Regions from separate parts of the Arthrobacter sp. NPDC056493 genome, predicted to be linked through region 4. Evidence: riboswitches for the same ligand, from Rfam matches in the RefSeq annotation. Region 4 holds a riboswitch; each other region holds the start of a gene.

Region 1 (2,192 bases), on a different contig from region 4:
CGAGGGCCAGCCGCTCAAGCTCAGCGACGTTGACCTCACGCAGCTGGTGATCGAGACCGTCAGTGACGAAAAAGTCATGGCGCCGGACCGGGCCTGGCATCTGGACCTCCCGGAGGAACCCGTGTCGGTCCGGGGTGACGACTCGCAGCTGCACCAGGTCCTCGTGAACCTGCTCTCCAATGCCCGCAAGCACACCCGTCCCGGCACCACGGTGACCACCGGCGTGATGCGGTCGGCTGACGGCAGTGCTGTGATTACTGTCACGGACGACGGCGCCGGCATCCCGCCGGAATTCGTGGACAAGGTCTTCGCGCGCTTTGCCCGCGCAGACGCCTCACGGGCGACGCCGGCGCAGCCGCCCCTGTCGCCTGCCTCCGCAACGGCGAAGGGTCCTGCCACCGGTGGCGCCAGCGCGCAAACAGCCCTCCGTACCGCGGATTCGCGGGGAGAAACAGGGCCTTCGCAGGCAGAACCTGGCGTCGCCTCGGCAGAGGGAACCAGCGGCCTGGGACTGTCCATCGTGCAGTCCATCGTGGAAGCGCACGGCGGCACGGTGGAGGTCACGTCCCGGCCCGGCCGGACGGAATTTGCGGTCCGGCTGCCCATGCAAGGCGCCGCGCCGACGCCGTGACTCCCGTTACCTAAATGTGACTTAATCAGAAGCCTCCTGTACCGTCGATATGGTGCGGCCGCCACTAGCGCCGCATCTCCGGATTGACGCCCAGCTCTGCCGCTTCCCGGATTCCGCTACATCAGGCAGAGGCGGGGGAACCAGAGTCCCGGGCTTTCCGCATCAGCCCTTGGGGTGAAGCCGACACGTGAATTTCCGTGCGGCCGGATGACCTCATCCGAACCCGACAGCTAACTCCGCAGGTGTGAGAGGCAATCCACCATGTCTGAATTTAAGACTCAGGCGCGCCCTGAACGCGCCTCAGATCAGTCTGACCGCACGACGTCACGCCAGGGCATTTCCCGGCACCGCGCCGAACCGGCCCGGCCTACGACGGCCTGGGGCCGTCTCACTTCCGGCCTTCCGTCCTTTGGCCGCCGGGCGGCTGTCCTGACCACTGCCGCCGCGGTGCTCGTTGGCGTCGGTGCCGCAGGCCACGCGGCCGACCAGGCCACGCCTTCCGCCGCCGAGCCGGCAGCGGCCACCGCGGACGCCGGGCAGACGCTGAGCTTCGACAAGACGCTGATCTCCGCCCTTCCGGCCCCGTCCGCGGCGTCCATCGCTCCGCAGTCCTCGTCCCAGGCCGCTGCCAAGGAGTCTGCGGCCAAGGCTGCCGCTGCAAAGAAGGCTGCCGCCGCTAAGGCCGCCGCCGCCCAGGCTGCTGCCGCAAAGGCCGCCGCGGCTAAGGCCAACGCCGCCGCCGTCCAGGCTGCCGCAGCGAAAGCTGCCGCGGCCAAGGCGGCCGCAAAGGCCCGGGCCGCTGCGCCTGTGGCCCTGAACGATCCCTCCGGCGCACAGGCCTACGCAGCCGCCAGGCTCGGATCCTTTGGCTGGTCCGCAGACCAGATGCAGTGCCTGCAGCGGCTCTGGACCAAGGAATCGGAATGGCGCACCACGGCCACCAATGCCAGCAGCGGCGCCTACGGCATCGTCCAGTCGCTGCCCGCAGAGAAAATGGCGAGCGCCGGGGCGGACTACCGCACCAACTACCGCACCCAGATCAACTGGGGCCTGGACTACATCAAGGAGCGCTACGGCTCCCCGTGTGGCGCCCTGAACTGGCACCTCGCCCACAACTGGTACTGACCGGTTTGCCGCGGCCGAACCGGCTGAGGGCGAGCATTTCTGCACCGCTTTAGAGTGCCCGAGGGCCCCGGATCCGCCAGGATCCGGGGCCCTCTTGCCGTCCGTGCCCACCCGCGGCCGGCAAAGAGGTGCAGAAATGCGGCCACCCACCGGCCGCTCATTCCGGCCGCCACAAGCCGCTCATTCTGGCCGCCAGCGAGCGCTGAGGAACTTCCACAGCCCCTGCACAGCTTCGCCCTAAAACCCTCATAACAGCGGCCGCCACTGTTGATGCATGACCATCACTGACCAGGCCTCCGGACCCCAGCCGCACCCACCGCTGCACACCCGGCCGCACGCGCTCCATGGAGCCGGCGCGGCCGGAGATGCCCCGTCCCAGACCCTCATCAGGCATACGCGGCGGTCGCCGATCGATACCTCCACCGCGGTACCGGTC
Region 2 (2,192 bases), on a different contig from region 4:
TGAACTGACTGAAGTGGGCCGGAAGCGCGCTACCGAGGTGATGCGCAAGCACCGGCTCGCCGAACGCCTCCTCGCCGACGTCATCGGCCTTGATTGGGCCTACGTCCATGACGAGGCCTGCCGGTGGGAGCACGTCATGAGTGAGCGCGTGGAGCGCAGGATCTACGAAATGCTCGACCACCCCACCGAGTCGCCGTACGGCAACCCGATTCCCGGCCTGGCTGCGCTCGGCGGGCCGCCCGCCCGCCCGTTCTCGGACGGCGTGGTGAACCTGCTGGATGCCATGACTGGCTACGGCCCGGAATCCAAGGTCACCGTCAGCCGCCTGGCGGAACCCATCCAGGTGGAGCCGGAGCTGCTGCTCCAGCTGGATGAAGGGGGGATCCGGCCTGGCGCCGTCGTCTCGCTCGAACGCGTGGGGGAGTACATCTCGGTCCGCGTGCCCGGGTTTGAGGGTGCCCTTGAGCTCCCGCCGGAAGTTGCCGCGCACGTGTTCGTGCGCCTGGACTAGCTCCCAACGGGCCCGTGGGCCGGGTGCGGCTTCCTGTCTGACATCTGCAGGCAGGATGACCTACCACTTTTGCACAGGGAATATAACGGAATTATTACTGCGCTTCTTTAATCGCCTATAGTTAAACGGCAACGCCGATACTAAAGCGTTACCTGATCTGGAGCCGAACCTTGCCAGCAGATCAGTAGCACGAGTCACCCACTGGCAGGGGCGGGGGAACCACAACCGGCTGTTTCAACAGCCTTGGGGTGAAGTCCGCAGCAGCAAGTCTTTTCCGCAGAAGGAATCCTCCCGGGATACCCCTGTGCCGGAACGGCTTGTTACGGCGGACCGGGTCCGAACTCTCTGACCCGAATCCGACAGCTAACTTCGCAGGCTATCCAGAGAGGAAACAGTACTTGTCCATGCAGAATGCCCGGGGCCGCCGCCGCGCGACCGGTCCCGCTCCGGAGCCGCGCCTCGCGGAGGCCATTGCCGCGGACCGTCCCCGGGACGCCCAGCGTGAAGCGCGCCGCCGCCGGGGTCCCTTCCGGCAGGTCACGGATTTTGCCTCGGCCAGTGGCGTGGGGCAGAAAGCCGGCGTAGTCCTCGCTGCCACCGGCCTGCTGCTGACTGTTACTGTCCCCGCCACCAGCCCTGTCCTGGCCGCCGGAGAGCCGGGAGGGGCGTCTGCGTCCGCTGCCTCGGCCCAGCCGAAGGTCTCGGCTGAAGCGGCAGCAAAGATCGACTTCAGCCGCACGTCCGTCTCCACCACCGGCGACCCGGACGGAAAGCTGAAGCAGCTCCTCAGCGCCCAGTCAGCCGGCAGCATCAGCCGTTCGGCCTCGGTGGGGACCCTGGGCGGCCCGCTGACCACGCTGGTCAGGTCCTCGCCGTTCGGTTACCGGGTCAGTCCGATCACCGGCGGTGCCGGCGAGTTCCACCGCGGCCAGGATTTCGCTGCCCAGTGCGGCACCCAGGTGCTTGCCGCGGCCAGCGGCAAGGTCACCTTTTCGGGATGGCACCCCTATGGGGGAGGCAACCGCGTCGTGATCGATCACGGCAACGGCCTGGAGACCACGTACAACCACCTGTCGTCCTCCAGCGTCCAGGTTGGCCAGAAGGTCACCCGGGGCGAAGTTATCGCCCTCAGCGGGACCACGGGCGCCTCCACGGGCTGCCACCTCCACTTCGAGGTGATGGTCAACGGGGACGTCGTTGATCCCCTCGGCTGGCTCTGAGCCACGTCGAGCGAGCACCCTCATTCCTGTGACACGCCGTGACCTGAATGTGACATTGGCTCCGAACTGCTGTACCGTCTAAACCGCGTCAACTTTTCCGAAGTTGACGCTCTTGAGTGGATTGCCTAACTCTGCCACCGCTCAAGGTCCGTTCGCATTACATCGTCTGGCAGGGGCGGGGGAACCAATTTTGGTCTTCGCAAGAAGGCCTTGGGGTTAAGTCGCAAAGCTTCCCAGGAAGCGGAGCGGCCGGGTGACTCCCATCCGAATCCGACAGCTCACCTCGCAGGCATTGGGAGAGGCTACCTTCGTGTCTTCACGCCACAATGCCGCGCGCCACCGCGCGCAAACGGTTCGTATGAACCCGTTGGACTCCGTGTCCAAGGCGGTTAGCGCCAATGCCGGCACAGTAGGTCGCCAGGCAGCTGTTATCGCAGCTGCTTCAGGACTCATCCTGAGTG
Region 3 (2,192 bases), on a different contig from region 4:
CTGCAGGAGCTCATGACCACCCGTCCCGTGGTGTTCCCCGGCCTGCCGGTGCTCATGGGGGCGGTCCTGCTTGCCGCCGTCGGTGCCGCGTCCGCCGTCGTGACGGGCGGATCCCTGGTCCTGGCGCTGCTTCTCCTGTTGCTGGGCCTGGCGGCAGGCGTGCTGCTGGTGCTGCCGGTGGGCGGCGCGGATGTGCCGATCGTCATCTCCCTGCTCAACGCGTTCACCGGCCTGGCTGTTGCGGCGTCCGGCCTGGTGCTGGGGAACGTGCTGCTGGTGGTGGCCGGCACGCTCGTGGGCGCCTCAGGCACCATCCTCACCCGCGCGATGGCCGCGGCCATGGGCCGCAGCGTGGCCGGCATCCTGTTCGGCGCGTTCCGGGGAGGTTCGACGGCGGGATCCACGGCCGTGAGCGACCGTCCGGTCCGCTCGTCCAGCCCGGAGGACGTGGCGGTGCTCCTGGGCTACGCGCAGCGCGTGATCATCGTTCCCGGCTACGGGCTCGCCGTGGCGCAGGGGCAGCACACCGCGGCAGAGCTGGCGCAGGCCCTGGAATCCCGGGGCACCCGCGTGGACTTCGCCATTCATCCGGTGGCCGGGCGCATGCCGGGGCACATGAACGTGCTGCTCGCCGAGGCCAACGTGCCCTACGAATCGCTCAAGGAAATGGGCCAGATCAACTCCGAGTTCCGCACCGCCGACGTCGCGCTGGTGGTCGGCGCGAACGACGTCGTGAACCCCGCCGCGAAGACCACGGCCGGATCGCCGATCTACGGGATGCCAATCCTCGAGGTGGCGGACGCGCGTCAGGTGGTGTTCCTCAAGCGCTCCATGCGGCCGGGGTTCGCCGGGATCGAGAACGACCTCATGTTCGAGCCGCAGACCACGCTGCTGTTCGGCGACGCGAAGGAGTCCCTGACGAAGGTGCTGGGCGCGGTGAAGGCCCTGTAGGGTGTTGGGGTCTGCACCCTCCCGCACTGGTTCCTCAACTGCTTATTCAACCGCCGCCGTTACCGAAATGTGACTTTTGGTGCGGGGGTGCGGTAGCCTCGGCCGGTGCCCTGGTTCCGCTCAGGGCATCCCGGGCAGAATGCCGAGCCCTGCCGCTGACCGGGATCCGTTCGCTATCACCAACAGGCAGGGACGGGGGAACCACCTTAGTACCGGCCTTGCGCGCCAAGGCCTAGGGGTTAAGTCCAGGCGCTGCGCCCAGCAGCGGGCAGGACCGGGTGACTCCCACCCGAACCCGACAGCTAACCCCGCAGGCATGGGAGAGGCACATCAACCATGTCACGTAAGTTCACGCCCGCGCGCCATCGCGCCACCCCGACGACGTCCATCGCCCTGCAGGGCCTGTCGTATTCCTTCAAGTCCAATGCCGCCTCGGTTGCCAAGCCGGCGGCCGCCGCCGCCGTCGCTTCCGGACTCCTCTTCGGCGCGGGGGCACCTGCCCACGCAGGTGCCTACGCGCCCGAGATTCCGGCCAGCGGCGCTGCACAGTCCGCCCCGGCCCCGGCCGCTGCTGCTGTGAAGTCCGTCGCGGGCCAGGCGCTCGCCGCACCCACCCAGGCGCAGGCTCCGGCAGTCCCGGCCCCTGCGCCGGCACTCCCGGCTCCGGCAGACGGAGGATCTGCTGTTGCCGGCGCGTCGCACACCGTTGCGCCCGGCGACACCCTCGGCGCCATCGCGGCACGCCACGGCGTCAGCCTCGATGCACTGCTCGCGGAGAACGGCCTGTCCCTGGCCTCCGTCATTTACCCCGGTGACCAGATCCTCATCCCGGGGCCCGGCGCGGCCGCGGCTCCCGCAGGGCCGGCAACTCCCGCAGTGCCTGCGGTCCCCGCGGCCCCTGCTGTTCCGGCCGTTCCTGCAGCCCCGGCCGTCCCGGAGCCCGCCGGCATGGGAATCTACAACGCCTCCGCGTCGATAACCCCGGCAACAGCAACCGCTCCGGCAGCCAGCGGCGCGGGCGCGGCCATTGTGGCCTCCGCCAGGGCGCAGCTTGGTGCCACCCAGGACTGCACCGTCCTGGTGGAGCAGGCCCTGCGCTCCGTCGGCAAGTCCGTCGGCGACCTCGCGCCCGCGCAGTTCTACCAGTACGGAACTCCGGTCTCCTCCCCGCGGCCCGGTGACCTGATGATCAGCGGCGGACACGTCGGCGTCTACATCGGCGGCGGCCAGGCCATTAGCAG
Region 4 (2,192 bases):
GATGGCCGTGTTCCGCCGCCCCCAAGGCAGCGGAACACGGCGGTTTCTTCAGTTCTGCTAGGCCGCGCGAACAAACGTGACGGGGCCCGTGGCGGTGAGCCAGGACAGCGGGTGGGCCATGGTGGCGTTGATGCCGTTCATGCCGCCGCTGATGACTTTGCCGGCGCCCGCGTAAATTGCCACGTGGCCGGACTGGACCACCATGTCGCCGGGCTGCGGGGTGGAGACCACCACGCCATGGTTCAGGAACTGCATGGGCGCGAGGTCACCCACAGGGATGCCGGCCGCGCCGAGGGCCTTCTCCACCATGGCGGTGCAGTCCTGCGTGATGCCGATCTGGGCGTAGGCCGACGCCAGCATGGTTGCGTTGACGCCCGCGGCAGCCTTGACGGGTGCCTTCGGGGCCGGAGCGGCAGCCTCGACGGTGACCTTCGGTGCGGCCGCGGCCGGCGCAGCTGCAGCCTTGGGGGCCGCGGTAGCAACGGGCGCGGCAGCGACGGTGGCGGCTGCAGGTGCCGCGGTCTTCCTTACTGCCGGCTTTTCGACGACGGGTGCTGCCGCCACGGGGGCCGGGGCCGACTTGACCGCGGGGCGTTCAAACTCGATCCTGACGCTGGAGGCAGCGTTCAGCGGAGCCTGGACCTGGCTGGCGGCCGCGGCGGCCGGTGCCTGCGCCGGCTGGGCCGGAACGTTCGCGGCGTTGGCTGCGACGCTGCCGGTGAAGGCCAGCCCGGAGGCGGCAAGGATGGCCGCAGCACGGCGGCCAGAAATAATGCGGAACGACATGAAGAAGCCTCTCCCGATGCCTGCGAGGTGAGCTGTCGGATTCGGATGGGAGGCACCCGGCCGCGGTCCTGAGCGTGGTCAGGAACTGCGCGGCTTCACCCCAAGACCCGCTATAAGCGGGCCGAAAAGTGGTTTCCCCGTCTCTGCCGGACATGGGTCTTCGGTTGGTTCCTCGGGCTGCGGCAGAGTTAGGCAATCAGCGCGGGAGTGCCCTATCGGTGAAAAAGGCACGTTTTCCACCGTACGGGAGGCATCGTTCAATGTCACATTAAGGTAACGGCGCCGTGTCGTTCACTTCCGGTTTGCCCGCGTCATGTAGAGGGGCGGGGCCTGATTGGTGTGGTGAGCCTCACTCTGCGGCGTTGAGCTTGCCGGCCAGCCGTTCCCGCATCTGAATGCTGGCCGAGTTGAGGCCGATCAGTTCCACCTCCCGGCCGTGCCTGCGGTATTTCTCCGTGACGGAGTCCAGCACGGCGATGGTGGAGGCATCCCACAGGTGCGAGGCGTGCAGGTCGATCACCACGCTGTCGATGTCCGGCTCGGCGTCGCGGGCGTAGTTGAACTGCGTGTAGAGGTCGTTGGAGGAGGCGAAGAACAGTTCGCCGTCCACAGTGTAGGTGGCCACCGTCCGGCCGTTGAGCTCCACTTCCGTACGGTCGACGGTGGCGAAATGGGCCACGCGGCGGGCGAACATCGCCATCGCCGCCAAAACCCCGACGCCGACGCCGATCGCCAGATTGTGCGTGACCACCACCGTGCCCACGGTGATCAGCATGACGGCGGTTTCCGATTTGGGCATCCGCTTCAGCGTTGCGGGTGCAACAGAGTGCCAGTCGAAAGTGATGGCCGAGACGAAGATCATCACCGCCACCAGCGCCGCCATGGGGATGAGACCCACGATGTCGCCCAGGGTGACCACCAGCACCAGCAGGAAGGCGCCCGCGAGGAACGTGGACACCCGGCTCCGGGCGCCGGAGCCCTTGACGTTGATCATGGTCTGCCCGATTACCGCGCAGCCGCCCATGCCGCCCAGGAACCCGGTGACGATGTTGGCCACGCCCTGGCCCCAGGATTCGCGGGTCTTGTTGGAGCGGGTGTCGGTGATGTCGTCCACAAGCTTGGCCGTCATCAGGGATTCCAGCAGCCCCACCAGCGCCATGGACAGCGAGAACGGTGCGATGGTCTGGAAGGTTTCCCACGTCAGCGGCACCTGAGGGATGAACAGCGTGGGCAGGCTTTCCGGCAGCTGGCCCTTGTCCTGGACGGCGGGCACGTCGATCCCGGCCACCACGGTGAGGACCGTCAGGAGGACGATGGCCACCAAAGGTGACGGCACCGCCGTCGTGATCCTGCGGAAGCCGACGACAATCAGCAGGCCCGCGGCGACCAGCGGATACACGGGCCAG

What was found. A riboswitch is a leader RNA that binds a small molecule or an ion and turns the genes downstream of it on or off. The one in region 4 is predicted to bind cyclic di-AMP.
Region 1: it holds a riboswitch for cyclic di-AMP, as region 4 does, so the genes downstream of both, ACFQ50_RS05720 (hypothetical protein) here and ACFQ50_RS09390 (hypothetical protein) in region 4, are expected to answer to the same signal.
Region 2: it holds a riboswitch for cyclic di-AMP, as region 4 does, so the genes downstream of both, ACFQ50_RS15250 (M23 family metallopeptidase) here and ACFQ50_RS09390 (hypothetical protein) in region 4, are expected to answer to the same signal.
Region 3: it holds a riboswitch for cyclic di-AMP, as region 4 does, so the genes downstream of both, ACFQ50_RS12440 (LysM peptidoglycan-binding domain-containing protein) here and ACFQ50_RS09390 (hypothetical protein) in region 4, are expected to answer to the same signal.

Annotation. Positions count from the first base shown of each region.
Region 1 is NZ_JBHTSL010000008.1:111,622-113,813, reverse strand. Features, by position in the region: gene ACFQ50_RS05725 (ATP-binding protein) at 1-631, shown strand, start outside; cyclic di-AMP (ydaO/yuaA leader) riboswitch at 736-887, shown strand; gene ACFQ50_RS05720 (hypothetical protein) at 893-1,756, shown strand; gene ACFQ50_RS05715 (glycosyltransferase) at 2,031-2,192, shown strand, end outside.
Region 2 is NZ_JBHTSL010000037.1:22,957-25,148, forward strand. Features, by position in the region: gene ACFQ50_RS15245 (metal-dependent transcriptional regulator) at 1-511, shown strand, start outside; cyclic di-AMP (ydaO/yuaA leader) riboswitch at 663-904, shown strand; gene ACFQ50_RS15250 (M23 family metallopeptidase) at 916-1,731, shown strand; cyclic di-AMP (ydaO/yuaA leader) riboswitch at 1,844-2,037, shown strand.
Region 3 is NZ_JBHTSL010000027.1:220-2,411, reverse strand. Features, by position in the region: gene ACFQ50_RS12445 (NAD(P)(+) transhydrogenase (Re/Si-specific) subunit beta) at 1-951, shown strand, start outside; cyclic di-AMP (ydaO/yuaA leader) riboswitch at 1,113-1,281, shown strand; gene ACFQ50_RS12440 (LysM peptidoglycan-binding domain-containing protein) at 1,288-2,192, shown strand, end outside.
Region 4 is NZ_JBHTSL010000016.1:63,573-65,764, reverse strand. Features, by position in the region: gene ACFQ50_RS09390 (hypothetical protein) at 58-786, opposite strand; cyclic di-AMP (ydaO/yuaA leader) riboswitch at 790-991, opposite strand; gene ACFQ50_RS09385 (SulP family inorganic anion transporter) at 1,136-2,192, opposite strand, start outside.